DNA from 2 places in the Paenibacillus sp. YSY-4.3 genome. Region 2 is predicted to be linked to the other one. Evidence: predicted binding sites of a transcription regulator. Region 2 holds the regulator's gene; the other holds the start of a gene.
The links. Region 2 encodes CtsR, which represses protease genes until heat stress. Its sites were predicted from a motif close to ATGGTCAATAAAGGTCAAACA; they were not measured.
Positions count from the first base shown of each region.

Region 1: clpP (ATP-dependent Clp endopeptidase proteolytic subunit ClpP) is a predicted target of CtsR. The motif match lies at 6,201-6,221, and genes of this name have one in related genera.

Region 1 covers NZ_BAABMC010000002.1:835,572-851,044, forward strand. The annotation lists gene gap (type I glyceraldehyde-3-phosphate dehydrogenase) at 167-1,177, opposite strand; gene ACYUJT_RS10435 (sugar-binding transcriptional regulator) at 1,261-2,322, opposite strand; gene ACYUJT_RS10440 (ABC transporter substrate-binding protein) at 2,572-3,855, shown strand; gene ACYUJT_RS10445 (hypothetical protein) at 4,030-4,425, shown strand; gene ACYUJT_RS10450 (ABC transporter substrate-binding protein) at 4,481-5,800, shown strand; tRNA gene ACYUJT_RS10455 (tRNA-Arg) at 5,991-6,065, shown strand; gene clpP (ATP-dependent Clp endopeptidase proteolytic subunit ClpP) at 6,402-6,998, shown strand; gene ade (adenine deaminase) at 7,089-8,888, shown strand; gene ACYUJT_RS10470 (DsbA family oxidoreductase) at 8,913-9,647, shown strand; gene ACYUJT_RS10475 (substrate-binding domain-containing protein) at 9,775-10,023, opposite strand; gene ACYUJT_RS10480 (DUF3298 and DUF4163 domain-containing protein) at 10,323-11,111, opposite strand; gene ACYUJT_RS10485 (ABC transporter substrate-binding protein) at 11,274-12,323, opposite strand; gene ACYUJT_RS10490 (ABC transporter permease) at 12,437-13,243, opposite strand; gene ACYUJT_RS10495 (ABC transporter permease) at 13,243-14,091, opposite strand; gene ACYUJT_RS10500 (ABC transporter ATP-binding protein) at 14,088-15,056, opposite strand; gene ACYUJT_RS10505 (SIMPL domain-containing protein) at 15,323-15,473, opposite strand, start outside.
Region 2 covers NZ_BAABMC010000013.1:611-16,083, forward strand. The annotation lists gene ACYUJT_RS23800 (C40 family peptidase) at 79-903, opposite strand; gene ACYUJT_RS23805 (CtsR family transcriptional regulator) at 1,683-2,141, shown strand; gene ACYUJT_RS23810 (UvrB/UvrC motif-containing protein) at 2,172-2,690, shown strand; gene ACYUJT_RS23815 (protein arginine kinase) at 2,703-3,761, shown strand; gene clpC (ATP-dependent protease ATP-binding subunit ClpC) at 3,790-6,237, shown strand; gene radA (DNA repair protein RadA) at 6,469-7,836, shown strand; gene disA (DNA integrity scanning diadenylate cyclase DisA) at 7,851-8,927, shown strand; gene pssA (CDP-diacylglycerol--serine O-phosphatidyltransferase) at 9,017-9,745, shown strand; gene ACYUJT_RS23840 (nucleoside triphosphate pyrophosphohydrolase family protein) at 10,671-11,066, opposite strand; gene ACYUJT_RS23845 (ABC transporter substrate-binding protein) at 11,363-12,739, opposite strand; gene ACYUJT_RS23850 (carbohydrate ABC transporter permease) at 12,820-13,662, opposite strand; gene ACYUJT_RS23855 (carbohydrate ABC transporter permease) at 13,665-14,552, opposite strand; gene ACYUJT_RS23860 (response regulator) at 14,679-15,473, opposite strand, start outside.

The DNA of each region.
Region 1 (15,473 bases), on a different contig from region 2:
TAGGCCACTATGCGCCACGGGTTCTCTTGAATGATTTCTCTCCTAAGCGGTGCTTGTATCTCTATAATTTGTGTGTGTGAATGTCGATTCTATAACTTCATGAACCAAAGAGGAGTCCTGCAGCCAGGTCGCTCCTCTTTGGGTATATAAGTGTTATATAGCGGGATTACTTAGCTTTTTTAGCGAAGTACTCCAACGTACGAACGAGTTGTGCTGTGTAGGACATTTCATTGTCATACCAAGCTACAGTTTTAACCAGCTGCTTGTCGCCAACGGTAAGAACTTTAGTTTGCGTGGCATCGAACAGGGAACCGAAAGTGATTCCTTTGATGTCGGAAGATACGATTTCGTCTTCTGTGTAACCGTAAGTTTCTGGATCAGCAGCAGCTTTCATTGCATCGTTGATCTCAGCAGCCGTTACGCTCTTATCAAGAACAGTTACAAGCTCAGTCAGGGAACCAGTAGCTACAGGCACACGTTGTGCTGCGCCGTCAAGTTTGCCTTGCAGTTCAGGGATAACCAGACCGATTGCTTTAGCAGCGCCAGTCGTGTTAGGAATGATGTTCTCAGCTGCTGCGCGAGCACGACGGAAGTCGCCTTTCGCATGAGGAGCATCAAGTGTGTTTTGGTCGCCTGTGTAAGCGTGGATCGTCGTCATCAAACCTTCAACGATACCGAATTTGTCGTTCAGAACTTTAGCCATTGGAGCCAAGCAGTTCGTCGTACAGGAAGCGCCGGAAATAACCGTCTCGGAACCATCAAGGATTTCATGGTTAACGTTGTAAACGATCGTTTTCATGTCGCCTGTAGCTGGTGCGGAGATAACAACTTTCTTCGCGCCGCCTTTCAAGTGAAGCTCAGCTTTTTCTTTCGTTGTGAAGAAGCCTGTGCACTCCAGAACGATGTCAACGCCAAGCTCGCCCCAAGGAAGTTCTTCAGGGTTGCGGTTTGCAAGAACTTTAACTTCTTTGCCGTTAACTTTGAAGAAGCCGTCATGAACTTCTACATCGCCGTCGAATCTGCCTTGAGTTGTATCATATTTCAACAGATGAGCCAACATTTTAGCGTCGGTCAAGTCATTAATCGCTACTACTTCGATGCCTTCTACGTTTTGAATACGACGGAAAGCAAGACGTCCAATACGTCCAAAACCGTTAATACCTACTTTTACACTCATTGATAGATCCTCCCAGTGTGTTTGTTTTTTTATTATTCAAGACCAACCTGATAAGGCAGTCATGAGTAAATAAGGTTAAACGATCAAAATACGCTGTTCTGCTGTTTTTCTTTTTGCTCCAGTTCGCTCACGATGTCCATTGCCGCGGCTTCGTCCGTGACGAGAATGTCTTCATGTCCGAACTGCAGCACCGCGTGTATAGCTTTGGCCTTACTTTTGCCGCCCGCGATTCCGATCACCGTGTCCGTCTTCCTGATGTCTTCCAGACGGAGTCCCAAGGTCAGCATTTTGTGAACAACTACGCCTTCTTCGTCGAAATAATATCCAAATGATTCTGCGACCGCGCCATCCTTCTGCAAGTCCTCGATCATTGCAGCGTCGAGTTTGCGGCGACGGGCCATCTCCGTAGCATCCCCTATGCCGTGCACAACAATCCGCGCCTGGCGAATCGTGCTCACGATATCCCGGATGTTCGGGTCGTGTACCAGTGACTGATACGCTTCCTTGCCGAGCAAATCAGGCACATGCAGCAATCGGTATCCTGCTCCAACCCGCTTAGCCATGCCGGAAGCAATCGTATTCGCCTGGATTTCCAGGCTCTCGCCAAGCCCTCCACGCGCCGGAACGAACCAGTTCTGCTTGAACGCTGTATTCGCCGGCGGATTCAGCTGCTCCGCTACCTCGGCCATCGTTGTACCGCCCGTGACCGCTACGACGTCTCCGCCGCGCATGGCCCCTAGCAGCGCCTTGGCACCTGCCAGACCGAGCTCCCGCTTCGTCAGCGGAGAGTTCTCCCAGTCTCCAGGGATAACCACAACTTTGCGCAATCCAAAGGCTTTGCGAATCTTCTCCTCCAAATTAGCGAGGCCGAATATTTCCTTTACGATCGGCTCCATATCTTCTAGCAGTTTCCTGCCCGAATCGCTAATCCTCATGCCTATATTCTCGATTTCAATCAGGCCTTGAGCCTTCAGGAGATCTGTTTCGGCACGCAGTACACGTTCCGTCATGTTTAGCGATAGCGCCAAGGTTCTGCGACCAATCACATCCGATAACATGATCTGGTGAAGTATGGTATGCCTTTTTTTGAGAATTTCCATGAGATCTGGAAGAAGCTGCTTTTGCATTTCTAAAATATTTCGCATGCTTTCCACTCCTGCAAGCTTCGTCTTCCTCTCCATCTCCCTTGGCCTTAAAATGTCCCGGGTTAACGTTTTAAGTCCCACTGATATTTTAACCAATTTTGGTCCCTGTTGCAAGTGTGATGTCCCTATATTTCTCTATCTTCGGGAGACTTATTCAACAATCTTCGATGAAATTCGCCAAGACATGAAAAATGGCGTTGTCATGTCTTTTTTTACGGCAAGCCGGCAACAATATGCTAGCAATCTAGTTTGTTGATTTACAAAATAGTAGAGATGGAGGTATACTTGAATTGGTATCTAATTACAATTTTGGGAAATGTGGTGTGTCGCTTGCGTGTTTTGCCAACCTATATTCTTATCATTTGCATTGTTTTTATAACCGGATGTACGGGTCAGCCCTCCCCTTCCAAACTGAACGACAACGAGCTCACCCTAAACATCGGCTACTTCTCAGAACAGCAGTTCGAGAATCGATATTCGTCCTTGCTGTCGATTGAATACCCGAAATTAAATTACAATGTAATATCCACAAGAGACTTTATAACCGAGAAGAAATCCGTGCAAGAATGGGCTGCCGAGAACGCTGTGGACCTGATCTACCTACCGCCGGTTTATCTGCAATCTTTGGCAAAGAACGAATTGCTCCAGGAGCTTGACCCATACATACAAAAAAACTCCTTCTCTCTGGATACTTTCGTTCCGAGTGCCGTAGAGCTCATGAGGCAATATGGAGATGGCGAGCTGTACGGACTGGCTCCAACCTTCTATAGCCGAGCTCTTGTATACAACTCTCGTTTATTTGATCAATATGGCGTTCCATATCCTAAGGATCAGATGACCTGGGAAGAAATCATTGATTTAGCCCATCAATTTCCCAAAGGATTGGCGCTTTCTTACCCGTCGACCGCCCACTTTTTAATTAACGTAGGGCAAACCGAGAATCTCCAAGCCTACAGCGAGGATACGAACCAAATCACTTTAGACAGCTCCTCATGGGCAAATTTACTGGAGCTTACTCTTGAGCCGCTAAGAACAGGCAATATTGCCATTCATGATTCAAATGACAATTTATTTTTAACAGGCGAATATGCCATGGGTATTATCACTTACGAAGAATTGATTCAACTGGAGCAGCAAGGCTCGGATTTGGAATGGAAGCTGGTGACCATGCCAACCCATCCATCAGAGCCGGATTCAAGCCACCACTATGTGTTAGACGGCATGTGGGCTATTCCTGCCAGTTCGACCGAAAGCGATGCAGCCTGGGAATTAATCCGTTTCTTTATGTCGGATCAAACGGCCAAGTGGTCGTATCGTTCCGTTTACGGCTTTTCTTCACTTACAGCCTATACTTTCATGGGGCAGAGCACGGAAAATATAGAAGCCTTCTACAAGCTTAGACCTGCTTATCGTACAAGCCCGGTCCCAAGCACAATATATGAGCTTCTCAATGAAGCGATAGAACAAGTCATCACCGGAAATGCAACAGTAGAACAGGCATTAGCTGAAGTAGCTAAGAAAGAAATTCAATAACTATACCAACTCTGCAATTAGGTGAGTGTAATCGGGACACCTTCTGTTCCGTTTACATATAAGCATCCAGACTCGCACTTCAGCATTATGCCGAGAGAGGAGGGTTTGGTTCTTATCTTTTTAAAGCACTCGTGTTGACTTGCAATAATAAAATGAAGCAAGGAGCGTGTTAAGATGAAAAAGGCAACATTAGCTGCTACAGCCACTTCACTTTTTTTGGCTATCGCTATCCCAACGTTTGCTGCGGACATTGATACGCCAGATCCCAATGTAACAACGGTTGCTTTTATTGGTTCAAGCCAATCCTCCCCCAACACCGTTAGGGGTAAGTCTTATGCACTTACTTCGAATACCAAAATGACCAGTCTAAATGTACAAGGAACCTTCTATCAATCATCAACCCAGAAAGAAACCGGCACCGCTACTACGACCAGCAGAAATACCGAAGCTGCCTGGTTAACAAAAGACGGCGTATACTCCAGCAATGGATCCTACAAGTTAAATACGGCATCAAGAACTTATTTCTCCGGGGGCAAATACGCCCAGGATTATGCATCAGATAGCTGGTAATAGATAGGGCGGGTCTATCCCGCCCTATTCTTCACTTATAAGGAGGGACATACATATGCCCGGAAGACGCGGACTGCTCATGATCCTGCTTCTTAGTGTCGTTATGTCGTCACTTGCAGGCTGCCAGAGGCCGCAGCAGGTTAAGCCGATTACGATCAAAGTCAGTTATCCGTCTGCACAGCAGTTCTATAAGATGTTCGGTTTTGCTTTTCAGAAATCGCATCCCCATATTGAAATCCAGGTCATCCAGGATGAACCCAGTATGGACGCTGGCAGCTTCGATACAGAGGCTGATGTAATCTATATAAACGGAATGGATCAATACAAAGCAGCAATAGAACAAGGTAAGCTTAGGCAGATTCTCCCGCCGTTATTAGATCCATCGACGAATGAAGGAGAACTCTCGCCGATCGTTACCGCATTACTTAGCTCAGCTTCCGAGGACGGCCGCTACTATGCGCTAGCTCCCGCTTTTCATAGCGAAGCATTATATTTCAACAAGAAACTGTTTGACGAATATAACATCGCTTATCCGTACGACGGAATGAGCTGGAGCGATGTATTTGCTCTGGCACAGCGATTTCCTACTGAAGATAAGGAGGGCAACCGCTTATACGGCATTCAAATGAATTATTATAAGAACGTGACGATGAATTATATCCTTAAAGCCGGGGAAACCGAGAACTTGTCTTATTTGGATCCCCACACCCTGAAGGTAACGATGAACACTGAGCGTTGGAATTCGATTTGGACAACCGCTGTTCAGGCTTTCCGTGCAGGAGTCGTTTACGATCAAGGCGAGGATCTGGATTCAATGAAGCATCCCGCATTTTTGACGGAAGATGCGGCAATGACCGTGAGCTCCAATGCTCTCGCTTATAATTTCGAACCCTTCTCTCATTTTGAAGATGGTACAATGCTCGATTGGGGAGTAGTTAGCGCGCCCATTGACCCGTTGAGTCCGGATACCTCCAACTTTTATGAGATTTTTGACCTTTTTGGTGTTTCTACAATCTCTGAGCATCCGGAAGAAGCACTGGAACTCGTTAAATTCATTGCGGGAGATTCCTTTAACAGCCGCCTGCTGGCCCAAAAACAGCCCAATTACGGCCTACCTTCCGTTACCGAATATGTCCAGCCGGTAGGCGCGCATGATCTCTCTCCCCTTTATTTGCTTCAGGCCAACCCCGATTACATCGACCCGTATACCCAGGTTGACGCCGATGTGCTGGATGCTTTTCAATCTGCCGCGCAATCCGTGCTGGATCGGCTCCTACAAAATGAGCTGACGCTAGAGGAAGCGCTCGCGGAAGCGGAGCTGCGTGGTCAAGAAGCGGTCGATGCAGCAGTCGCTGAGATTAAGCTGAAGCAGTAAAGAGCAAAGTAAATAACATGCCGCCAACACGTTCAGGCCAGTTCACACCGCTCGGCAGCTTTCGGCCCGCAGTATTGCTCTTTGGCATGGAGACGGACATGCCGTCCACACACGTGTTGGCGCAGAATAAAATTTGCCACTTGAAATTTGCACCCCGATGCCATATAATCATTTTTGTTACGCTAAATTTGCGCCCGTGGTCCAATGGATATGACGTAGGCCTCCGGAGCCTGAGATCGAGGTTCGATTCCTCGCGGGCGCGCCATCTTATCTTCAATCTCTACACACACAAAGCCTTGCATAAGGCTTTTTTTATTTCTCTTATTCTCTTTATCCGCGTACTCGTGGAATCACAGCGGAAGAACGAATGCACCCAAGCGGTGCTTTTCTTTTTTTTATTAGTTTGACCATCTTTGACTTTATGCTTGAAATTGTTTATGATGAGGTTAATAATTCTCGATTTCGTCAATTATGAGATTGATTGAATCGATACCTGAATCTATATTACAATGGAGGCTATACTGCTCGCTTCGCAATTGGCCCGGCCTTTGTCGCAAGGGACGCTAGTAGTAGCTCGAACCAATCTAAGGAGGTTTTATCGGTGAGTTATATTCCAATGGTCGTTGAACAAAGCAACCGCGGAGAACGCGCATACGACATTTATTCCAGACTGCTGAAAGACCGTATTATCTTCCTTGGTAGCGGAGTGAATGACGTCGTTGCCAACTCCATCATCGCACAAATGCTGTTCCTGGACGCAGAAGATCCAGGCAAAGATATTCATTTGTACATTAATAGCCCTGGCGGCTCGATTACCGCAGGGATGGCGATTTTTGATACGATGCAATTCATTAAATCGGACGTATCAACGATTTGCGTTGGGATGGCTGCTTCCATGGGCGCATTCCTGCTGAATGCGGGCGCCAAAGGCAAGCGCTATGCGCTGCCGAACAGTGAGATCATGATCCACCAGCCGCTTGGCGGTGCGGAAGGACAAGCGACGGACATCGAAATCCGGGCTCGCCGCATCCTCAAAATGCGCGATAAACTGAATCACATTCTTGCGGAGCGTACTGGGCAACCACTGGAGCGGATTGAGAAGGATACGGATCGCGATTACTTTATGAGCGCTGCCGAAGCGATGGAATACGGCATCGTGGACAAAGTTATCGAAAGAGTGACTCCTGAAGGAGTGTAATCGTTATTGATATAAGGCTGTCTTCCAAGCATAGCTTGGAGGACAGTCTTTCTTGCAATTAGGGTGCTAGAATATAAAGGAGACAAGAGGATGAGCAATAACCGAACGAGCAAGCAATATGATTTCAGCCACAGTCTGGGCCAGGTGGCCATGGGAGCAGAACCTGCCGATCTGGTCGTGACTAACGGTACACTGGTTAACGTATATACCGGCGAACTGATCGAGAATACGGATGTAGCCATCAAGCATGGCCGCATTGCTTACGTTGGCGGCGCATTACATACGATAGGAACAAGCACGCAAGTGATCGACGCCGCTGGGCGGTATATTTCGCCCGGTCTGCTGGATGGACATATGCACGTCGAAAGCACGATGTTGTCCGTGACCGAATTCTCCAAAGCAGCGCTAGCCAAAGGAACGACCGCCATATTCATGGACCCGCATGAAATTGCCAACGTATTCGGCACTGAAGGTGTCCGCCTCATGCATGAAGAGGGCCGCGGCTTGCCGCTCAAAGTGTACACCACCTTCCCTTCCTGCGTTCCGTCCACGACGGACTTGGAGGATGCCGGAGCCGAGCTCCATGTCGCCGACATCGCGGAAGGCATGACCTGGGACGGCGTGGCCGGACTGGGCGAAGTGATGAACTTCCCTGGCGTCGTGCATGGCGAACCGAAAATGACCGGGGAAATCAAAGCCACCATGGAAGCCGGCAAAGCGGTAACCGGCCACTTCCCAAGCGATGATGAGCAGCAATTGCAGGCCTACATTGCCGCGGGCGTAACCTCTTGTCACGAGACGGTTACGAGAGAACAAGGCTTGGCCAAGCTAAGGCTCGGTATGCATCTGATGATCCGTGAGGGCTCCGCCTGGCATGACGTCAAAGAGGTCATCAAAGTCGTCACCGAGGATCGCGTGCGGACCGACAACATCATGCTTGTTACCGACGACGTCTACCCGGAAACGCTTGTTGAGAAGGGGCATCTTAACCACGTTATCCGCCGCGCCATCGAGGAAGGCGTTGACCCGGTTACTGCCATTCAGATGGGAACGATCAACACAGCCCGTTATTTCAAACTCGACGGCGATATCGGCGGAATCGCTCCAGGCAAATGCGCTGACCTGCTGCTCATTGATGATTTGCGGCAAATGGAGCCGTCCACTGTCATTACGAACGGAGAGCTGGTATACGATCACGGTAAGCTGACAGCTCAGTTCCCAAGCTACGTCTATCCGGAGAAGATTCGGCAGTCAGTTCATTTGGCCCGGCCGCTTACTCCAGCCGACTTCCTGTTGAACAGCCGGAGCCAGGGAACAAGCACCAAGGTGCATGTTATCCAAGCGATCGAGAACAGCGCCCGTACAGCCAAAGCAGTAGCGATGCTGTCCGTCTCCGGCGGCATCATCCAACCTGACCCTGAGCAGGATATCGTGCAGCTGGCGTGCATCGAGCGCCATCATGGCACAGGACAAATCTCTTTGGCATTTGCCCAAGGCTTCCAATTGAAAAGCGGGGCGGTCGCTTCTACAGTCGCCCATGACAGCCACAATCTGCTCGTTATGGGAACGAACGCGGAGGACATGGCTCTCGCGGCCAATGAGCTTGCCCGGCTCGGCGGCGGCATGATCGTGGTGGAGAACGGCCAAATTCTCGCCGCGGTTCCGATGGTCATCGCCGGCCTGATGTCCGATCAGCCTCTGGAGACCGTGACAAGGGAAGTGAAGCAGCTCGCCGAAGCCTGGCAGCAGTTGGGCTGTCCGTTGAACGCGCCGTTTATGACCTTCTCGCTAATCGCCCTGCCGGTCATTCCGGAGATCCGCATTTCGAACCGCGGCCTGGTCGACGTCACTGAGTTTAAGCTAATTCCCGTAGAGATCATCGAAGAATAAGAGAACAAATCTAAGGAGGCAACTATGAAAGTAGACATATGGTCAGACTTCGCTTGCCCGTTCTGCTATATCGGCAAACGCAAATTCGAAGCCGCCCTGAAGCAATTCCCGCACGGCGATCAAGTCCAAATCGGCTTCCGCAGCTTCGAGCTGGCGCCCGATGCCGAGAAGAAGACCGGCAAGGACATCAATACCATACTGGCCGAAAAATACGGCATGCCGTACGACCGAGCCAAACAAATGAACGAGCAAGTTACCATGCAGGCCGCTGAAGTCGGGCTGGAATACCATATGGATAAAGTTATTCCGACGAACACCCATGATGCCCACCAAATGACGCAGTTCGCCAAGCAGCATGGCAAAGGAAACGAGTTGGCCGAACGGCTATTCAAAGCTTACTTCACGGAAGGGCTCGATCTCGGAGACCAGCCTACGCTCGCCCGATTAGCGGCCGAAGTTGGCCTGGACGAACAAGAAGCTCTTCACGCCCTTGAGGAAGGCTCCTTCAATTCCACGGTCATCGGCGAGCTCCAACAGGGCGCGCGTCTTGGAATTACTGGTGTTCCATTCTTCGTGTTCAACGATAAATACGCCGTATCCGGCGCACAGCCGAGCGGAACGTTCCTGGAAGCACTTGAGCAGGTGTGGCAGGAAGAACAGCAGCAGCCATTGCAAGTGATCTCCGGCCAGACAGGCGGAAATTCGGACGCAGGCCCGGATTCCGACCCTTCCTGCTCTGACGGCTCCTGCTCCGTTTGACAGCTCGTCCTGAAAATAATAGCTCCCCTCATGGCAGGCAGGTTAAATACCCGCCCTTATGAGGGGAGCTTTTTCGTCATTGCGTATAATTCAGCGCCTCGTGAGTACAAAGGCAATATCCTGATACCTATAATCGGCAGGCACCCGCAGGGACAGACGGCCATCCGGCCCTGGCGCCCATCGCTTCTTTGGGGACATGGACCGATGTTAATTTCGGGACTAATTTCTCTACATATTCCGTATTATCAAACCCCGTCACGCCGCATTCGGCGGGAATTTTCACGCCACGTTCATTCAAGGCATCATATACACTCAATGCTACGCAGTCATTGGCACACACGAAAATTTGCGGAAGCTCGTCTTGCGGAATAGACATAACACCTTCATACTCGTTCAAATTGTCGGACACCATAAGCTGGGGAAGCTGATTGTGTGCAATGCCGTATTCGGTACAGCAAATTTAGACACCCCGGCCATGTCAGCAATTTGCTGCATCGTGACCTTCCTTCGCACAGATAACCCTCCCCCAGCAAATCAGCATGACGCCTTCTAATTTCACAGCTTATATTAGCATAACGAAATAACAGTAACAAAACAATTGTGCCATTGATGGCTTTTTTACATAAAAAAAGAGACTTTCCGCAGATCATCGACCTAGGACAGCCTCTTGTTAAATTATTTGTGTTTCGTAAAATCAAACGGATTCGTACCCGGCGGCAGCAGCTGCGAGAAAGGAAAATAGAACTCCGGAAATCCGTTCACATAAGGCAAGTACTCATAAAGCGGGAAAAAGATGACGACTCCCTCGTCCTTGACATAATACGACGGATTCGGGCCAATCGTCTTGAAATTGCCGAAATAACCTGGCGTTTGCTGCAATTGCTGGGCAATCACCGGATCCACAATTTGGCGATAATTCGGATTCGCCCGCAGCAGCTCATCAAGCGTAAGCAGCTTGCCGTCCTTTAGCCGAAAGGTCAGTCCCTCCCGGTAGCTGTTTCCATGCGCTCCACCTGTGTAAGCATACGTTTGTTCATACAGGCTCAGAATGCAATTCTTGTTATACGTGACTGTGTAGTTCCCCAGAAATTCATACTTATTCCCGCTCGGGGAAGGGAGGCTTTGCTTCGCTTCTTTGACGGATTTCTTCACGAAATCCTCTGCGCGGGCCTTGAAGAACGAGTTGAGCTTCCGCTGGACAGATTTGCTCTTTAAGCCGCTTATTTGAGGATACTCCGCTTTGATCGAGGCCCCCGGAAGGGATTTCGTTATCGTTCGCGTCTCGACTTTGACCCCTTGGTCAGGAGCTGCGCTTTCTCGGGCCGGCGCAGCGAATTGTGCCTGCTCGGCGTGAACTCCTATTTCGGAAGCCGCAGCTATGCTGATATTCCCCTCAAGCAGCATTCCCGGCGATAACAGCACGGCCGCAAGCAGGCCAAGCCCGACCCGGATGTTTTTCCACATGATCATTTTTGCCTCACACCTTTCCTTGGATAACCGAATTATGTCCCTCTTCCAACAAAATCATGCTTGCTTCCCAAATGCAGCGTATGAGGCCGTAAAAAAACAGCGAAGCGCAAAATGCGCCTCGCTGTTATGATCCGTACTTTTTTCGATCGGTTGCCGTTATTCCCGGCCGCTCTTGAGCTCTGTCCAATAGCGGTCATAGAGCTGCAGCTTATCCTCAACGTCGCCAAGCCATTCCGTACGGGACAGCTCATCCGCAGAAAGGTTGATCATCGTATCGGCATTATATTCATCGCTATGGAATTCTTTCGCTTTGATATTCGGATCGCTGTAGCCGATCGACTCGTAGTTCTTCGCACTAACCTCAGGCTTCAGCATGTAGTTGATGAACTTCTCCGCAAGCTCCTTGTTTTTCGCGTCCTTCGGAATCGCATAGTTATCAGCCCAAATCGTACCGCCTTCTTTAGGCACGACGTATGCCACATCCGGATTGTCGCTCGCGATCACGGAAGCATCGCCAGACCAAACCGTGCCGATCCAGCCTTCTTCCTGAATCATTTTATTCTTGATATTATCGGTATCAAAAGCAAGCACGCTCGGCAGCAGCTGTTTCAAGTCGTCTACCGCAGCACCGATTTCCGCATCGTCCATCGAACTGTTCGATTTGCCGGCTTTTTTCAGAGCCATCCCGATGACTTCCCGGTTATCGTCGAGCAGCAGTACTTTTCCTTTGTACGCCGGGTTCCACAGATCTTCCCAGCTATCGATCTCGTCCTTGATGTACTTCTTGTTGTACGCAATTCCCGTCACACCAGTCATATAGACGATGGAATACTTGTTACCCGGGTCGAATACAGGGTCCTTGAACGCAGGATCGACGTTCTCAAAGTTCGGAATATTCTCCATGTTCAGCGGTGCAAGCAAATCTTCCTTGATCATGGTATCTACCATATAGTCGGAAGGTTGAATCAAGTCATAGCCGCTGCCGCCCGTTTTAATTTTTGCAAGCAGATCCTCGTTGTTGGCAAATACGTCATACACGATTTTTACGTTATACTCTTTCTCGAAATCAGCGAGGACGTCAGCGTCGAAGTTATCCGCCCAGCTGTATATGTTCAACGTTTCCTTGCCAGATGATCCGCATCCGGACAACAGGGAAATCACCAGCATGCTTGCCAGCAGCACGCCGGCCCATCTCATTTTTTTCAATTCTTTGATCTCCTCTCTTTAATAACCTATTATAAGTTGGACAATTGAAAAGGATGTAGGGCAAGTACGTAAAATGTTCCTACGATCACTGTTGTTCCAGCTCACTTCCCCTCTTAGAATGGGAGGAGGGATTTTTTCTTTTGCCCTTTGCCCCGATTCAACGCATACTGCGCGAGTAAAATCAACGTTACGCTGACGATGATCAGAATCGTACACAGCGCGTTAATTTCCGGGGAAATACCCCTTTTTACTTGCCCATAAATATAAATTGGCAGCGTCGTTGAGCTAGGCCCGCTTACGAAGAAGCTTACCATAAAGTCATCCAAGGACAACGTAAAGGCAATGAGCGCCCCTGCCACGATGCCTGGCATGATTTGCGGAAACGTGACATAACGGAACGTCTGCCATGGGCCCGCCCCCAAATCGTTCGCCGCCTCCTCTAGCTGCTTGCCCATGTCTGCCAGCCGTGTACTAACCACAACGTAAACATAAGACATGCTAAACGTAATATGAGCGAGAATAATCGTCAGCTTGCCCATCGGAATATGGAACTGGGTGAACAGGACAAGCAAGGATAACCCCATAATAATATCCGGTATGATGATCGGCAGGTAGAGCAGACCGCCCATCCCAGCCCGCATCTTGCTCTTCAGCTTCCTCATCGACAACGCGGCCATCGTTCCCAGGATCGTGGATACCACGGTAGATACTGCAGCTACGATCAAGCTGTTGCTCAGCGCCTCGATAACCCGGCGATTTTTAAATAAAGAGAAATACCAGTCCAGCGTGAAGCCGCTCCAATCCGCAGCTAGACGCGAGCTATTAAAGGAATACGCAATAATAAAAGCGATCGGCACATAAATAAACACCATCATCAATAATGAATGGAAGCCGAGCAATGGGTGTGTCTTCGTCTTCATCAGCGGCCCTCCTTCACTTTGAGGTGCCTGGAAGTCATCGCTTTGTTAAACAAGCCGATCATAATCAACGACGTGATCACAAAAATGATCGACAGCGCCGAACCGAACGGCCAATCCCTCGCTCCCGAGAATTGCGCTTGGATGACATTGCTGATCATCGCCGATTTCGCGCCGCCTAGAATATCCGTTACGACGAACATTCCCGTTGTGGAGACATAGACCAGCACTGAGCCCGTCATGATGCCGGATTTGGTCTGCGGCACCGTAATATGCCAGAACGACTTCCATGGCGATGCACCAAGATCGCTGGCCGCCTCCAGCAGCTTCTTATCCATTTGCTCTAGGGCGACATAGATCGGCAGCACCATAAAGGGAATGAACGTATATACCATGCCTAGCAGAACGGCCCCCTGAGTATATAGCAGCTGCAGCGGCTCGTGAATCAGACCGATATCGATCAGCAAATTGTTGACGATTCCTTGTGTCCGCAGCAGCAGCACCCAGGCATAGGTGCGAATGAGGAAGTTGATCCAGAACGGTATCGTAACCAGAATCAGTCCCCAGGTCTGTCTCTTCGGACCGGCATTAGCGATATAATAAGCAAGCGGATAGCTCAGCAGCAGACAGATCACCGTCGTCACGACAGACAGCACGATCGTATCCCAATAAATCCCCAAATACAGCGGATCAAAAAAGCGGGCATATGAGTCCAAGCTGAAGCCGGCTACGACGCCGCCAACCTGGTCACGGCCCATAAACGACATCCCGACGACAATAAGCATCGGAATGATCATAAAAACGCCCAACCATAACATCACCGGCAGTACGGACAGGCTCGATTTCCTCATCGCCCAATTACCACCTCGTCCTCGGCATTCCAGTCTACCCCAACCTTGTCACCGATATTCCAAGGGCGATCATCTGTAAAATCAAATATAATGGACACGGTCATCGGTTCATTGTCCAACTGAACGATCAGTTTGTGTATGCTGCCTAGGTATAGGACATCCATGACCTCTCCGCTTTGTTTGGAGCCTTCTACCTCTCTGCTTGCCCGCAATTTCTCCGGACGCACAGCAAATAGCCGCCCGTCGCTGGAGAAAATGTTATTCTCTCCTACAAAGGTGGCGGAGAACAGGGTGGCCGGCTTAGCGTAAATTTCGCGCGGCGTGCCGATTTGTTCCACTTGTCCGTTATTCATAATCACGATCCGGTCGGACAGCATCATCGCTTCCTCCTGGTCGTGAGTGACGTACACAAACGTAATGCCCAAACTGCGCTGCAATTGCTTCAGCTCGGATTGTAGATTCTTCCGCAGCTGCAAATCAAGGGCGCTCAGCGGCTCGTCCAGCAGCAGGACTTTGGGCTTGTTCGCAATCGCCCTAGCGATTGCTACGCGCTGCTGCTGTCCACCGGACAGCTGATGCGGATAGCGCTTGATCAGCGGAGTCAGTTGGGTCGTCGTGACCGCTTCCTCTACCCGCTGGCGCTGCTCTTTGGCCGGTATTTTCTTCATTTTCAATCCAAATGCGATATTATCCTCTACCGTCATATGCGGGAATAATGCATAGTGCTGGAATACCAGGTTCAAATCCCGGCGGTTCGGAGGCAGATGGGTCAAATCCTTGCCGTCCAGCAAAATTCTGCCGCTTGTCGGTTGCTCGAACCCGGCGATCATTCGTAAAATCGTCGTCTTGCCGCAGCCGCTCGGGCCCAGCAGGGTTAAGAACTCCCCTTCTTGTATGGTGAGCGAAAGCGGATGCACAACGACTTGTCCTGCAAAGCTTTTCTCAACTTCGGCCAGTTCAATCATGTATGCACCAACTCCTTTAAGTCTACTAAGAAAAAAAAGCCATATCCATTGGTATGGCTTTTAACAGGTCAGTCGATTCATTTTTTGCATATTCACTATACCTTGTTTCGTCCCTAGTTACAACACTTTTCTAGGTCGTTTGATAGAACTAAAGGAAGTTTTGTGAAGGTTAAGCGTTCATTCGGCAAATAAAAAGGACCGCAACACCCCTATCCATGGACAGGTCCGGGCATCACGGCCTTGGCAGGCAGATTTTCGCCTTCCAATTATTTCATTTCATACATGACGGAAAGAGTCGTCTTTACACTGATTTCGCCCGGCTCGATGGAGGTTCCCTGATCCATGGTTGCCTTCTCCGCCACAGCGAAGCTCATGTTCATATAAGGTGCGTAGTCATTGCTCGCCTGAGTTACGCTC
Region 2 (15,473 bases):
TACACTTAGATCATCCCTCCAATAGTGATATCTCCCCAGTATCCCCATCAGCGAAGAGTTCATTAGATGCGGACATGTTTAGAAATAACGTTTTGCTCCTGCATATGCTGCATTATAATATTCATCCCCAAAGATGTATTCCAGCTGGACGCCGTCCCGAGGATCCGTATCAGCGTTAATCATCAAATCATTCCCTAAATAGATAGCAACGTGAGTAATTGTTTCTGAACCATGCTCTTTAAAAAATACGAGATCGCCTTTTCTTAATTGATCTTTTGGTACATAGGTGCCATATTGGTATTGCCAATTGGACGTACGTGGCAATTTGATGCCAGCCCTGCCATACACGTATTGGGTGAATGACGAACAATCCAAAGAAACCCACGGTTTTTCACCACCCCAAACATAAGGAACATCAAACTGATCCTTTGCCACGGCGATGATGTAGTCCGCTTTTTCCTCCCAATTCGCGTTCGGTGATATTGAGGGTGGGGCAGTGGGGACATTAATCACTAGACCGGGAAGTATTTGATGAGGATCTTTTACCTTAGGATTGGCCTCAAGCAAATAGGAAAGAGGGATCCCATTGTGTTGAGCAATGTTCCAGAAGGTATCACCAGCTTGTACCTTATAAGTGGTTCTGGACACTTCGCTCGCAGGGATTAAACCGGATGCCGGTTTATGACCGTAAGGCAGGCTGATCAGCAGACCTCTCCAAATATTTTCCGGGTCAACTAAGGAATTGATCTTTTGTAGCTCGGACACATCTACATCAAATTCTTTGGCGATAGACCAAAACGTCTCGTTACCCTTGGCAGTATATTGATCATATGGAACCGCAAAACATGTTTGCGGGAGGATCGCAGTTACAAGTAGAACTGTGGCGATAATTAGCTTTTTCAAGTGAACCCCTCCGTTTATTTTTTTATAGAATATCCTGATATGCGGTTTACTTATCCAGAGAGAACATGTTTTTCTTGGACCCGCACTGATTTAATAATGGATTTACGAAATTCGTCTGGGACAGAATCGTAAACCTCTAGTGTCGATAGTAACAGGGTCGCAGGGGCTTGGGGAAAAGTAAGGCATCGTTAAGCAAATGGAAGAAGCATTGCTGTTTTGAATCAGTAGTGTTTTTTAATATTGCTCAGGGTTTTGACTATGATGTGGTACCTTAGGGACAGGAGATCCGCTATTTCCAGTTTTATTTCCAAAATGGCATCGTAAAGGACACAAGGTACGCTATTTACTGAAAAAGGTCTTCGAAGCCATCGATTTTGAGCGAATAAGGTCCGCTGTGTCCGTTAGGTCCCAAAAAAGCGTCAATTTTGATGAATAGCGGAACCAGGGTCCGTAAGAGTGCAGCTCTACAACTAATTGAAAAAAGCTGAACGACCTGACGGAAAGCCTTGACTCAAAGCCTAGACTCAAAGCCCTGACTTGAGCAGAAAGTCCGTAATCGCACCCTCCAGAATGCTTTCTTGAATAACTTCCCCGCCTCAGGTTACACTGAAATGTATAAGACACTCTTGGCAAAGTATGAAATTGTGATATAATAAAGTTAAAGTCAAAGAAAGTCAAAGTCAACAAACGGTAGCCATAAAACGAATTATACGGAGAACTTTGCCGAACGAGGCGGCATTTCGTGTCGGCTTAACGTTTGAGCATGGGAGGGATGTGGATTGCGTAATATCTCCGATATTATCGAACAATATCTCAAGGGTATTTTGCATCAAAGTCCTGAAGGAACCGTTGAAATTCAACGCAATGATCTGGCTGACCGGTTTTCCTGCGTTCCATCGCAAATCAATTATGTAATCAGTACGAGGTTTACTCTTGAAAAAGGGTACCTGGTGGAAAGCAAACGGGGCGGCGGCGGTTACATCAGGATTCGGCGAATCGAGCTGCCTGGTCCGACCAGTCTGCACACCCATTTGCATCACACGATTGGCGATGAAATGGGTCAATTAGCTGCAGAAGGGCTAATATATCAATTGGAGGAAGCCCGTTTTTTGAACAGCCGTGAGGCGGCCCTCATGCGAGCGGCCATCTCTAGGGAAGTATTAATGCTAAAATTGCCTGACCGCGATCGGCTTCGGGCAAGAATCATGAAAGCCATGTTGATTTCACTTTTAGGTTAACGAGTCTATCCGTAAGGGAGGGGACATTCCATGCATTGTCAGGAATGCGGCAAACGACCTGCAACATTGCATTTTACCAAAATTGTGAACGGCGAGAAGACGGAGTTTCATATATGTGAAGCCTGTGCCAGAGAAAAAGGCGAGCTTATTCCAGGGACTTCAGGCGGATTTTCAATCCACAACCTGCTGTCCGGACTGCTGGATTTCACCCCTGGCAGCCATGCCCATGGGAGCAAGGCTCCCGAGAACCTGCGTTGCGAGGAGTGCGGGCTGACGTATTCCCAATTCAGTAAGATTGGGCGTTTTGGATGCAGCTCCTGTTATAAATATTTCAATGACCGTCTTGATCCGCTCTTCAAGAGAGTACACGGCAATACGGTTCATGTGGGCAAAGTCCCCAAAAGGGTTGGCGGCCACATTCAAGTCAAGCGCAAGCTTGAGGATCTCCGCAAAGAGCTGCAGTATCGGATTCACCAGGAAGAATTCGAAGAAGCTGCGGCCCTAAGGGATCAAATACGCGAGCTTGAGAAGAACATTTCCGAGGAGTAGGAGGAGTGGGCGATGGCAAATCTTCGGTTTACAGAACAACCGCTTAGCGAATGGATGAGAAGCGGAGGCAAGGAGTCCGAAATCGTCATTAGCAGCCGTGTCCGAATTGCACGAAATTTGCTGAACAGGCCATTCCCTATGCTGGCAACCAACCAGCAATCCGAGGAAGTGCTGAATCAGCTGGAGAGCGTGCTGCAAGATCAAAGGATGCAGCAGTTCGGGCCGTTGTCATCGGTTCTTTTAGCCGATTTGGATGAGCTGGACAAACGGGTGCTTGTAGAAAAGCATCTCATCAGCCCGAATTTGGCTAATGAATCCAGACACGGCGCCGTCTTCATCAGCGATGACGAAAGTCTCAGCATCATGGTGAATGAAGAGGATCATTTGCGCATCCAATGCCTTTATCCAGGTCTGCAGATTGAAGAGGCATGGGAGAAAGCGACCGCAGTGGACGATATTTTTGAAGCTGAAGTCGATTATGCCTTTGACGATAACCGCGGCTTCCTTACCAGCTGCCCTACAAATGTAGGGACAGGACTTAGGGCTTCCGTCATGATGCATTTACCGGCGCTGGTTCTAACTCAGCAAATTAATCGGATTCTGTCGGCTGTCTCCCAGGTCGGATTGACGGTTCGCGGCATTTATGGGGAAGGCAGCGAAGCGACAGGGAACTTGTTTCAAATCTCAAATCAGATTACACTGGGACAAAGCGAATCTGAAATTATTGAAAATTTACACAGCGTCGTGATGCAGATCATCGAGCATGAGAAGTCGGCGAGAGAGAGACTGCTCTCGGAATCCCGCCTGCGGATGACCGACCGCGTCATGCGTTCCTATGGCATATTGTCATATGCAGCAATTATCGATTCCAAGGAGGCGGCTCAGCGGCTGTCCGACGTCAGACTCGGCTTGGATCTGGGATTAATCGATACGCTGCCTGTACAGGTGCTAAATGAATTGAATGTCATGACCCAGCCTGGTTTTTTGCAGAAAAAATATCAGGTCAGCATGTCTCCAGGCGAACGCGATATGTATCGCGCTAAGCTGATTCGAGAGAAATTGGGTAAATAAGAAACAACATTCATGGAGGTGTAGGAGTATGATGTTTGGAAGATTTACGGAGCGTGCCCAGAAGGTTTTGGCACTTGCCCAAGAAGAAGCCGTACGGCTTGGACATAACAATATTGGAACAGAGCATATTTTGCTTGGCTTGATTCGTGAAGGGGAAGGGATCGCAGCTAAGGCATTAATCGGACTTGGACTGGGCCTTGAGAAAATCCAGGATGAAGTCGAGACGCTGATCGGCCGCGGCCAGGAGCAGCCGGCAAATATCGCTTATACGCCGAGAGCCAAGAAGGTCATTGAATTATCCATGGATGAGGCTCGTAAGCTCGGCCATACCTATGTGGGAACGGAGCATATTCTGCTTGGCCTGATTCGTGAAGGCGAAGGCGTTGCCGCGCGGGTATTGAACAACCTCGGCATCAGCTTGAACAAAGCACGCCAGCAAGTGCTGCAGTTGCTGGGCAGCAGCGAGGCTGTATCCAGCCATCATGGTACTCCGGCTAATGTTAATACGCCAACGCTGGATAGCTTGGCTCGAGATTTGACGGAATCCGCCAAAGAGAGCAATCTTGATCCGGTTATCGGCCGAAGCAAGGAAATCGAGCGGGTCATTCAGGTACTTAGCCGCCGGACGAAGAACAACCCGGTGCTGATCGGTGAGCCAGGCGTAGGTAAAACGGCTATTGCCGAAGGATTGGCCCAGAAGATCATCAATAATGAAATTCCGGAAACGCTTCGTGACAAAAGAGTCATGACCCTCGATATGGGTTCTGTCGTAGCCGGTACGAAATATCGCGGAGAATTTGAGGATCGTTTAAAGAAAATTATGGACGAAATCCGTCAAGCCGGGAATATCATCCTGTTTATTGACGAATTGCATACCCTAATCGGCGCAGGCGGAGCGGAAGGCGCTATTGACGCCTCCAACATCCTGAAACCGGCGCTGGCCCGCGGAGAGCTGCAATGCATCGGGGCGACGACGTTGGATGAATATCGCAAGTACATCGAGAAGGATGCCGCGCTTGAGCGCCGTTTCCAACCGATTACGGTCGATCAGCCTTCCGTTGACGAAGCCATTCAAATTTTGCATGGACTTCGCGATCGCTATGAGGCTCATCACCGCGTTAAAATTACAGACGAGGCGATCGAACAGGCGGTTAAGCTATCCGACCGTTATATCCAGGACCGCTTCCTGCCGGATAAAGCTATCGACTTGATTGATGAGGCCGGCTCGAAGGTAAGGCTGAACTCTTACACGGTACCGCCTAATCTGAAACAGCTAGAGAACCGTCTTGAGGATATTCGCAAAGAGAAGGACGCGGCGGTACAGAGCCAGGAATTCGAGAAGGCAGCGGCGCTGCGCGATACGGAGCAGAAAATTCGCGAAGAGCTCGACATCACGAAGAATCAATGGAAAGAGAAGCAGGGCCGTACCGATTCCGAGGTAACACCTGAGGATATTGCGCAGGTTGTAGCAAGCTGGACCGGAATTCCGGTGAATAAGCTGAAGGAAGAAGAGACGCAAAGGCTGCTCAATATGGAGCAAATTCTGCATGAGCGCGTGATCGGGCAGGACGAAGCCGTTAAGGCGGTCAGCCGGGCGATTCGCCGGGCGCGTGCCGGACTGAAGGATCCGAAGCGTCCGATGGGCTCCTTTATCTTCCTAGGCCCAACGGGGGTCGGTAAGACAGAACTGGCTCGAGCCTTGGCCGAGGCCATGTTCGGCGACGAAAATGCCGTGATCCGGATCGACATGTCCGAGTATATGGAGAAGCACTCCACAGCCCGTCTCGTAGGTGCCCCTCCGGGATATGTCGGTTATGAAGAAGGCGGCCAATTGACGGAGAAAGTACGCCGCAAGCCTTATTCAGTCGTACTCTTGGATGAAATCGAGAAGGCTCACCCTGAAGTGTTCAATATTCTACTGCAAGTGCTGGAGGATGGCCGTTTGACGGACTCCAAAGGGCGCGTAGTTGATTTCCGCAATACATTGATCATTCTTACCTCGAACGTCGGGGCAGAGGCGATCAGACGAAATACGCGGCTTGGCTTTACGGCTGTAGACGATTCCGGGGCCGACTATGACAATATGAAGGGAAAAGTGATGGAAGAGCTGAAGAAGAGCTTCCGTCCGGAGTTCCTCAACCGGATCGACGAAATTATCGTGTTCCATTCGCTAGAGCAGAAGCATATCGGCGAAATCGTTACACTGATGGCGGAAGAGCTTCGCAAGCGGCTGCATGAATACGAGGTCGACTTCATTCTGACTGACCAAGCGAAGGAGTTCCTGGCTAAAGAGGGCTTCGATCCGGCTTATGGAGCACGTCCGCTCCGCAGAGCCATTCAGAAGCACATCGAGGACCGCTTGTCCGAAGAGCTCCTGACCGGCAACGTCAAGAAGGGCGATTCGCTGACGATTGATGTGGAGAATGGCAGCTTGACTGTGAACAAGACAGGTGCTTTTGCCAAAGAGGCCAAGTAAAATCTATAAATGAGCAATGCGGTCTGAATCATGTTTGCGAAGCGAACAATGCAAGACAGCCTGGGAAACTTCGGTTCCCGGGCTGTCTTTTCTTCGTATTTCCTATATTTCCGCAAAGAGCCCGAAAAGCCTTTACGTTAAATCAGAAACAATGGTAAACTTTGAGTGTTACCCTCAGTGGTTCGGGCTGCAAGGTTTGTTAAATTTTGCAGATATTCTAAGGAGAGAAAAATGGTTAAAGTAAAAACAAAGTTTTTTTGCACAGAGTGCGGATATGAATCGCCGAAATGGTACGGGAAATGCCCGGGCTGCGGTTCATGGAACTCCATGGTCGAAGAAACGGAGAAAGTCGTAAAGACGCAGGGCATGTCCTCTGGTCTATTTCATACGAAAGAAAAGCCGCTTCCCATCATAAACATAGAAAGCGGCAAAGAACCGCGCATCGTCACCGGAATCGGGGAGCTGAACCGGGTGCTTGGCGGCGGAGTCGTCCCCGGCTCGCTCGTCCTCGTCGGCGGTGATCCGGGAATCGGCAAATCGACGCTGCTTCTGCAGACGTCGCACGAAATGGCTCAAGCTGGATTGAAAGTATTGTATATATCCGGAGAAGAATCGATCCGGCAGACGAAGCTGAGAGCCGAGCGGCTTGGAGCCTTGTCGCAAGAGCTGTACGTTCTCTGTGAGAGCGACATGGAGTCGATTGAAGCTGCAATCGATGAGCTGAAGCCAAACTTCCTCGTCATTGACTCGATACAAACCGTATATCTGCCGGAAGTAACGAGCGCACCGGGAAGCGTATCTCAAGTTCGCGAATGCACGGCACGATTTATGCGCATTGCTAAAGGGCAGGGAATTGCCACGGTGCTGGTCGGGCACGTGACGAAGGAAGGGGCCATCGCCGGGCCGAGACTGCTGGAGCATATGGTGGATTGCGTGCTGTATTTCGAAGGAGAGCGGCATCATTCCTACCGATTGCTCCGGGCGGTGAAGAACCGCTTCGGTTCTACGAACGAAATCGGCATATTCGAAATGAACGAATCCGGCTTGACCGAAGTGACTAACCCTTCGGAGTTGTTCCTATCCGAGCGGCCGCTTGGCGTCGCAGGCTCTACCGTCGTGGCGAGCATGGAAGGAACCCGTCCGATGCTCGTGGAGCTGCAGGCCCTGATCGCTTCGACACATTTTCCTTCCCCGCGGAGGATGGCGACCGGTGTCGACCATCATCGGATGGGGCTGATCATCGCTGTACTGGAGAAGCGGATGGGCATGTTCCTGCAAAATCAGGATGCTTATGTGAACCTGGCTGGCGGAGTGAAGCTGGATGAGCCAGCCGTAGATCTTGCGATTGCCGTCAGCATTGCCTCCAGCTTTCGCGATATTCCGACCAAACCGGATGATGTCATCTTTGGGGAAGTAGGGCTTACCGGTGAAGTACGGGCCGTCTCAAGGGCCGAGCAAAGGGTCAAGGAGGCAGCGAAGCTTGGCTTCAAACGCGTTATTCTGCCCGAGAAGAGTATGAAAGGCTGGCAGAGTCCCGCAGGAATACAATTGATTGGCGTAAATACTGTTGCAGATGCGTTAGCTGTTGCTTTAGATTAGGGGGCATTAAGTTCATGAAGGAAAACACCCATGCGGAGAAAATGAATGATTTACTCAGGCTCGTTGCGCCCGGCACCGCTTTTCGCGACGGGCTTGAGAATGTACTCCGGGCCAAGACCGGAGGGTTGATCGTAGTGGGATACAGTCCAGAAGTAATGGAAGTTGTTGAAGGGGGCTTCTCCATTAACTGCGACTTCTCGCCGAACTACTTATACGAGCTGGCAAAAATGGACGGGGCCATCATCATGAGCGAGGACCTTAAGAGAATATTGTACGCGAATACGCAGCTCATTCCCGACTCCTCGATATCCTCGTCGGAGACGGGGATTCGCCATCGGACGGCGGAGCGGGTGGCGAAGCAGACGGGCAAGCTCGTCGTATCCATCTCCCAGCGGCGTAATATCATAACGTTATATCAAGGCGGGCTTCGTTATTCCCTGAAGGAGATTGGGGTTATCCTGACAAAAGCGAACCAGGCGATTCAGACCCTGGAGAAATACAGGGCTGTTCTGAACCAGGCGCTTACCAATTTGACGGCATCCGAGTTCGAAGAGCTGGTAACGGTGCCCGAGGTCATTAATGTGATCCAGCGGGTTGAAATGGTTATTCGGATTAAAATGGAGATCAAGCGGTTCATCAACGAGCTGGGCTCCGAGGGCCGATTGATCAGTATGCAAATGGAAGAACTGGTAAGCAATATGGAGGAAGAAGCGTGGCTGTTATACAAAGACTATGCTAAAGAAGACAGCGATGAAGCCATTCGGGAAATTATCCTCGGGTTGAAGCGGTCCAGCGATGATGAGCTGCTTGAAATGAGCCATATCACCAGACTGCTTGGTTATCCGGCCTCGGCGGCGACGTCAGAGGATTTAGTGTCTCCGCGGGGTTATCGCGTGCTGAACAAAATCCCGCGCCTGCCGAATGTTATCATCCACAACCTTGTCGAGCGTTTCAAGCAACTTCCAGGGGTGTTGATGGCGACGATCGACGAGCTAGACGAAGTGGACGGCATTGGCGAGGTTCGGGCCAGAACGATTAAAGAAGGCCTTAAACGACTGCAGGAACAAGCTTTTATCGATAGGCAAATTTAGAACCGCGGCCAAAATTTATTTTGGGAATTAAAGTAACTTGATTCATAATCCGATAATAAGATTATTGGAAATCTATACGAGGTGAAGAGATGATTACAAAATCACTTCCAAGTGTATTTACCCTAGGGAATTTATTCCTTGGGATGCTGGCCATTATTTTTGCATTCGACGGCAAATACAGCATGTCCGCGATCATGGTCATTGTTGCGATGCTGCTTGACGGCCTGGATGGGCGGGTTGCACGAGCGCTCAACGCCCAAAGCGACTTCGGTAAAGAGTTGGACTCATTATCGGATATTATTTCATTTGGCGTCGCCCCTGCCCTATTAATGTACACCCTTGCTTTTAGCGGGATTCATCCTGGAATCGCTTGGGCTGTCACAGCGATCTTCCCGATGTGCGGCGCGTTGAGATTGGCTCGGTTTAATGTGCAAAAAGGAATACCAGGGTATTTCATCGGCTTGCCGATCCCAGCAGCGGGCGGTGTTATTGCCACATTATCCTTGTTCCATAAGAACATGACGGCTCCCTACTTTATTTGCGGCATACTGCTCGTATCTTACTTGATGGTCAGTTCCGTAAGGTATCCGAACTTCAAGAAGATCGGCCTTCCCAAGAAAGGAATTGCTTTGGCGCCGCTCGTTATCCTGTTTGCGGTCATGGTCGCGGTACTTTTCCCGGAGGAATTATCCAAGCTTATCTTCATCCCGCTTGTCGTATATGCGGCCTATGGTCTTAAGCAGAGCTTCGACAAATTGCTTCACCGCGGCAAGCAAGTAGACGACGATGAAGCAGAGGAAGCTTATCACAACCGTTAATTTAAAAAGTAAAAGCATGAATGCCTGTAGTACGGCGTTCATGCTTTTTTTAATACACTTCTATAATGCAAGAAAAAACTACCGCTAGCTCGTACTAACATTCTGGAGATTGCGTTACGTCGATCGACGTTCTTCTTATATGATGGCGAGGGAGACAAACATCGGGGAGGGCAGTCCGCGCGCAGAGAGCGAAGACGGGGGAGCGAGGCATTACAATCTACGGCTAAGATTATACTCATCGAGTCCGGAGTTTTGACTTCGATTCTTGTCGCCGAAACTTAATCATACAGGTTCTGCGGTAATAAGGTCTGGTACTCGTCGATGCGGAGGAACCACCATGCACTTCGCAGGAGTCCTCCTACAGACGAACCTTACCATGCATTCGCAGAAGCCATCCTAGAGACGAACCCGCCATACACTTCGCAGGAGGCATCCGGCCGTTAGCCCGTTTTTAACCCGTTAGCCCGAGTCTAACGAATCTAAGCCACGTTATTCGTACATATTTGCTCTTAATGATAAATCTAACGATTCACAGCCACTCTATTTACGGTTTATCTTCTGTTTGGAGCTATAAACACTGAAATAACGTTACCAGGCTTCGTTACATTATGACAGGAGGGTGTATTTAAACAAATAGTGATCGTGAGATTCGTTATAAAGCTTCGGCCTCATGTCCCGGTCTCACATGCCGGCATTAGGGAGCTTGGAGGTTCGGCAGCGCAGTTTGCCACTTGCGATTAGCAGCAATCGTTTGCTGGCGAGATGTCGAAGATTCCTTCAATGTTCCATAGAGCGCATCTCCGCAAGGGGAGAGCGTGAAGGAACTCCACGTACCTCCGACGTTATATCCCCTTTGAGGAGTCCATGGGGCACAGCCCTTGGGCCCTCCCTAGACAGGGAGGGTCTGGGTGGTGCGAAGCTGCATTTATGATAAATTAAACAATCCTAGAGTGGAGCACTTCTGCGACTCCCGTTTGACGACTTCATCCATATCGATCTCAAGCAAGTTGCAGAGCGCTGACATATAGAAAAGGTTACGCCCTAACTCATTGGTAACTGCATCCCGGCAGTTCTCGCAAAGTTCTCCTTGAACATGCTTGCGGATCGTTTCCTTGGCATGCTGTAAATCCATGCCGGGTTCGAATTGCTGTTTTGTAGCGTGAAGCTCGATGCAACCGCATTCAGTCACCGATTTCGTGACGGAGCGGACGACGGACGCATTGGTTTGTCCCAACTTGGACAGGACATCTAGCAGACTGCGGTGACGGAGTAACAAATCGGAAACTTGTTCTTGAAAAGATTGAAGGCTTTGAGCGCTCATTTTTCCATCCACCTCAAATATTATGAATTGAGTTCATTATATGCCACAATTTCCCCTCATATCAAGCCGGAATTGCCGTGATGATGGGGATTGTCCCCTATTTTCATCCGAAAAAAAGCTCGAATTTTGTAGGTTGTCTTAGGTTATCGATATGAAGCAACCAGGGGCTCTCATCAGAAATACAAAACAGCCTGGCATAAGAGGGGCCGTATAATTGACCCTTATGCCAGGCATTGTGTCGAGCATCGAAAAATTTGAGAATTTAGAAAATGTCCCGTTACCTATGAATTAGTGAATTATTTGAAGCTATTCTGGTATTCCACTAAAGCTGCTTCCATGGCTTGTGCCCATTCATCCAGGAAGTCCTGCGCGCTCACTTTTCCCAAGAGTACGGATTGGAAGCCGGGCTCCAGTACGTTTAGCTGGATGGAGGAGTAATCCGGCAAATAAATGGGCGGGATCAGCACCTTGGTCGTCGGATCGGCGATCGCTTCGGACAGCGCAAGAATATGCTGGCTGTTCTTTACCCAATCACTGTTCAGGGAGTCGGCGTGAGTCGGCATTTGGCCGATGTTTTGATTCCAATAGTTTTGGCTCTCTTCACTCGCCAGGAAGGTCAGGAATTTCCAAGCAGCATCTTTGTTTTTGGAAGATTTAAAAATTGCTATGCCTACATTGTCACCACCGGTAACGACCCGATAGCCTTGCTGTGATTTTGGCAATGGAGAAGCTTTAAATTCTGAGGCATTCGCCCCGAATGCCTTGGTGTGTTCGCCGAAGGAGCCTAAATTATGCTGAAGCATGGCGGCGATTCCCGTATCGAAAACAGCGACCATTTCCTTATAACCGTTGGTTACATCACTGGTTGGCGTGTTTTTTCCATATAGCTGCACATATTTGTTCAGAAATTCTACGTGTGCTGGATCGTTGACCGTGGCTTTGCCGTCCTGATCAAAGTAATCGGTAATCCCGGAATAAGCATATAAAATTTCTGTCAGCTGCTTGGAGCTGCCCGAACCGCCGCGAATTGTAAAGCCATAACGGTCCTTTGAGGCATCCGTCAGTTGATCTGCCGCAGCAAAAAACTCATCAAAGGTTTGCGGCACGCTTACGCCTGCATCTTCGAACCAGTCGGCACGATACCACAGCGTACTGTAGTTGCTAGTATTCGGAATTTGATACAGCTTCCCATCCGGTGCGGAGCTGCGGCTGCCGTCGATTGCGGAGGCAGCGATTTTGTCCTTCTCGCTCCAACTGCCGAAGTAATCCTCCAGGTCCAGCAGAACCCCTTTGGCTACGAAGTCGGAAATCCAGAACTGGTTGATGCCGCCGATATCCGGCATATCATCAGAGGCAATGGCGACATCGTACTTTTGCTTGGCACTTGAAGCGGGCAAGCCTACGTATTCGACCTTAATATTCGGATTGGCCGTCTCAAAGCGTTTGATCAACTCTTCGTAATGCGGGGTGCGCTGCGGGCCGGAGTTCTCGTCCCAAAATGTAATCGTCACTGGTTTGTCGGGGCTGCTGCTGCCACTGCTACCACTGCCGCTATTGCCGCTGTTACTTCCGCTTTGGCTCTCAGCTTTATTTGAACCGCAGCCGGTTAGAGCTAAAGAAAGGATTAAAACGATGGCCAGTACTACGCCTGCATATTTTCTCATGTGCATCATGCGAGATTACCCCCTATAATCGCTCGAATAACTTCTTATTGGTCTAGCTCAAAGCTAATAAACCTGAAACATCAAATTCCTTAACCTTTTACCGCTCCGGCGCCGAGTCCTTGCACCAGGTATTTCTGTACGTAGGAAAACAGGATGACGACGGGCACGAGGGCAATGACACTGCCTGCGGCGAGAGCGCCGTAGTTAATATCGAACTCCCCTTGCATATAGCTCAGACCGACGGGCAGGGTGAATAATGATTTCTTGGTGATGAACATTAGCGCGAATAAGAACTCATTCCATGCTCCGATAAATGTAAAGACGGAGGTAGCCACAAGACCAGGTATCAAAATAGGGAGGATAACATGGAATATTGCCTGTAAGCGATTGCAACCATCGACTTCGGCAGCCTCCTCCAGCGCTTCCGGAATGCCGCGAATGAATCCGCTCATCAGTATGGCATTGAAGGGCAGCTGAAACGCAGAATACGTGATGATTAATCCAAGATGCGTTCCTGTCAGCTGCATCGCCTTGAACTGCATAAACAGCGGGATCAGCAGCATGGCGCCAGGTACGAATTGCGTACAGAGGAGCAGGAGCATGAAGGCGTTTTTCCCTTTAAAGCTGAAGCGGGAAATGGCGTACCCGGCCAGAATGGAAAGGACAAGCACGATCAATACGGTAGATAAAGCGATGAACATACTGTTCTTAAAAAACAACGAGAAGCCGACATTGTTCCACGACATAATAAAATTATCGAAGGTGGCCGGGGTCGGCAAGTATTTAATCGGCATTTTCGTGACGTCCGATTCATGCTTCAGCGACGTATTCAGCGTCCAATAGAATGGGACCATAATAAACAGGAGCAGAAGGGTAAGAGGGAGATAGCGATAGATGAAGAGACTGTAGTATTTTTCAAACTTGTGATTCATCCCTACTCCTCCTTCCCAAAGCCGCTGAATTTAAGGTACAACGCCGCAAATATTGTCAAGAGTATAACGCCGATCACAGTAAGCGCAGAGCCGTAACCGTAATTATTCGATTTAATCGCCTGATTGGCGATATACATCGGCAGGGTCATGGTCATGTTAGCGGGTCCGCCGCCGGTCATTGTAAAGATTAGGTCGACGTTGTTGAATTCCCATACCGCTCTAAGCAGGGTGGTGAGGATGATGGTATCTTTTAAATAGGGAAGCGTAATGCTGAAGAATGAACGCCACCTACCGCCGCCGTCCACTTTACAGGACTCGTACAGCTCGCCTGGAATGTTCTGCATCGCGGCCAGCAGTGTAATGGCGAAGAAAGGGATGCCCCGCCACAGCTCGGCCGTTACGATGGAACCGAATGCGGTACTCGGATTTGCAGTCCAGGCCATGTTCTGCGATAGGAAGCCGATCCGTTTGAGCAGATCGTTGATTACGCCAAAATGCTCATTAAACATAATGGACCACATCGTTGCCGTGATGACCCCCGAGATAGCCCAAGGGAGAAAGGCCGCCGCCCGGGCCAGCCCGCGGAACCGGAACGTCTGATTAAGCAATAGCGCAAGGATCAGGCCCAGGAGCAATTGCAGGACGACCTCGGACAGTACCCATTTTAAAGAGATGACTAAGGTAGAGTAGAAAATTTTATCGTTCGTAAATATTTGCGTGAAATTATCGAACCCGGTAAAGCCGTTAGCATAAGGTTTTGTAGGATTGTAATTCTGCAGGCTGAGTACAAACACGTTGGCAATCGGGTAAAAAAGAAATCCGACCAACAGGATGACCGACGGTGCGATGAACAAATATGGCCACCATTTCTTGTTGTTGATGACATTCATGAAGGCGATCACCATCTCCTTTAGAACAAATTTGCGGTCCGAAGCGCTATCGGATTGGCACAAATTTATTATAAAATTCGAAGATGGGCTCAGGAATGCAATATCTTATGACGAGTGTTTCATATTTTAGGAATCACCTTTAAAGGCTGAAGGCGAGCAGCCGGCATACTTCTTAAAGCAGGTGCTGAAATATTGCGCATTGCTGTAGCCGACCAGCTCGGCGACTTCATAGGATTTCAAATCTTTCATGCGCAGCAGTTCCATGGCCACTTTCATGCGCGTTTCCAACAGATAGTCGCTAAAATTGATGTTCTGCTCTTTTTTGAAAATATAGCTCAAATAAGTTGGGCTGATATGGACCTCGTCGGCCACGTCCTGCAAAGAAAGACGCTCCCGCATATAGTTTTGTTCGATGAAGTCCATCGCCTGCTTGACGATCTCTTTCTGCTGGTTTTCTCTGCTGGCATTAATGGCATTCGCCAAGAGAGCGACCATCTGCCGGATTTCCGCGAAAACCTCTCTAACCGTCTGCTTCTGGTGAATCAGCTCAGTTAGCCGGTTGAAATCATCTTCGTGAACGAGCTCGCGCAAATCGGCATCGGCGTAAATGAGGACGGCCGTTTCCAGCGCTTTTAGCTTTACTTGCTGCAGCGTAATGGAGCGCGCGCTTAGCAGCTTAGCTTCGATCTGCTCCAGAACCTGCTCGGCGTCTTTCTCCAGCCCTAGCTTGACCTTGAGCGTAAGAGCCTTCTCCAGGTCAAGAATATCAACGGATTGGGGGGAGAGGGGCAGTCCTGTATCCTGAATGGAGATCACCTGGTTTTTGCCGATGATGTGGCGAATTTCCAGTGCTGATTTAGCGTCCGAATAGGATTTGGTTACGCTAGCAAGCTGCCCGTACAGAAAGCCCATGCCGGCTGT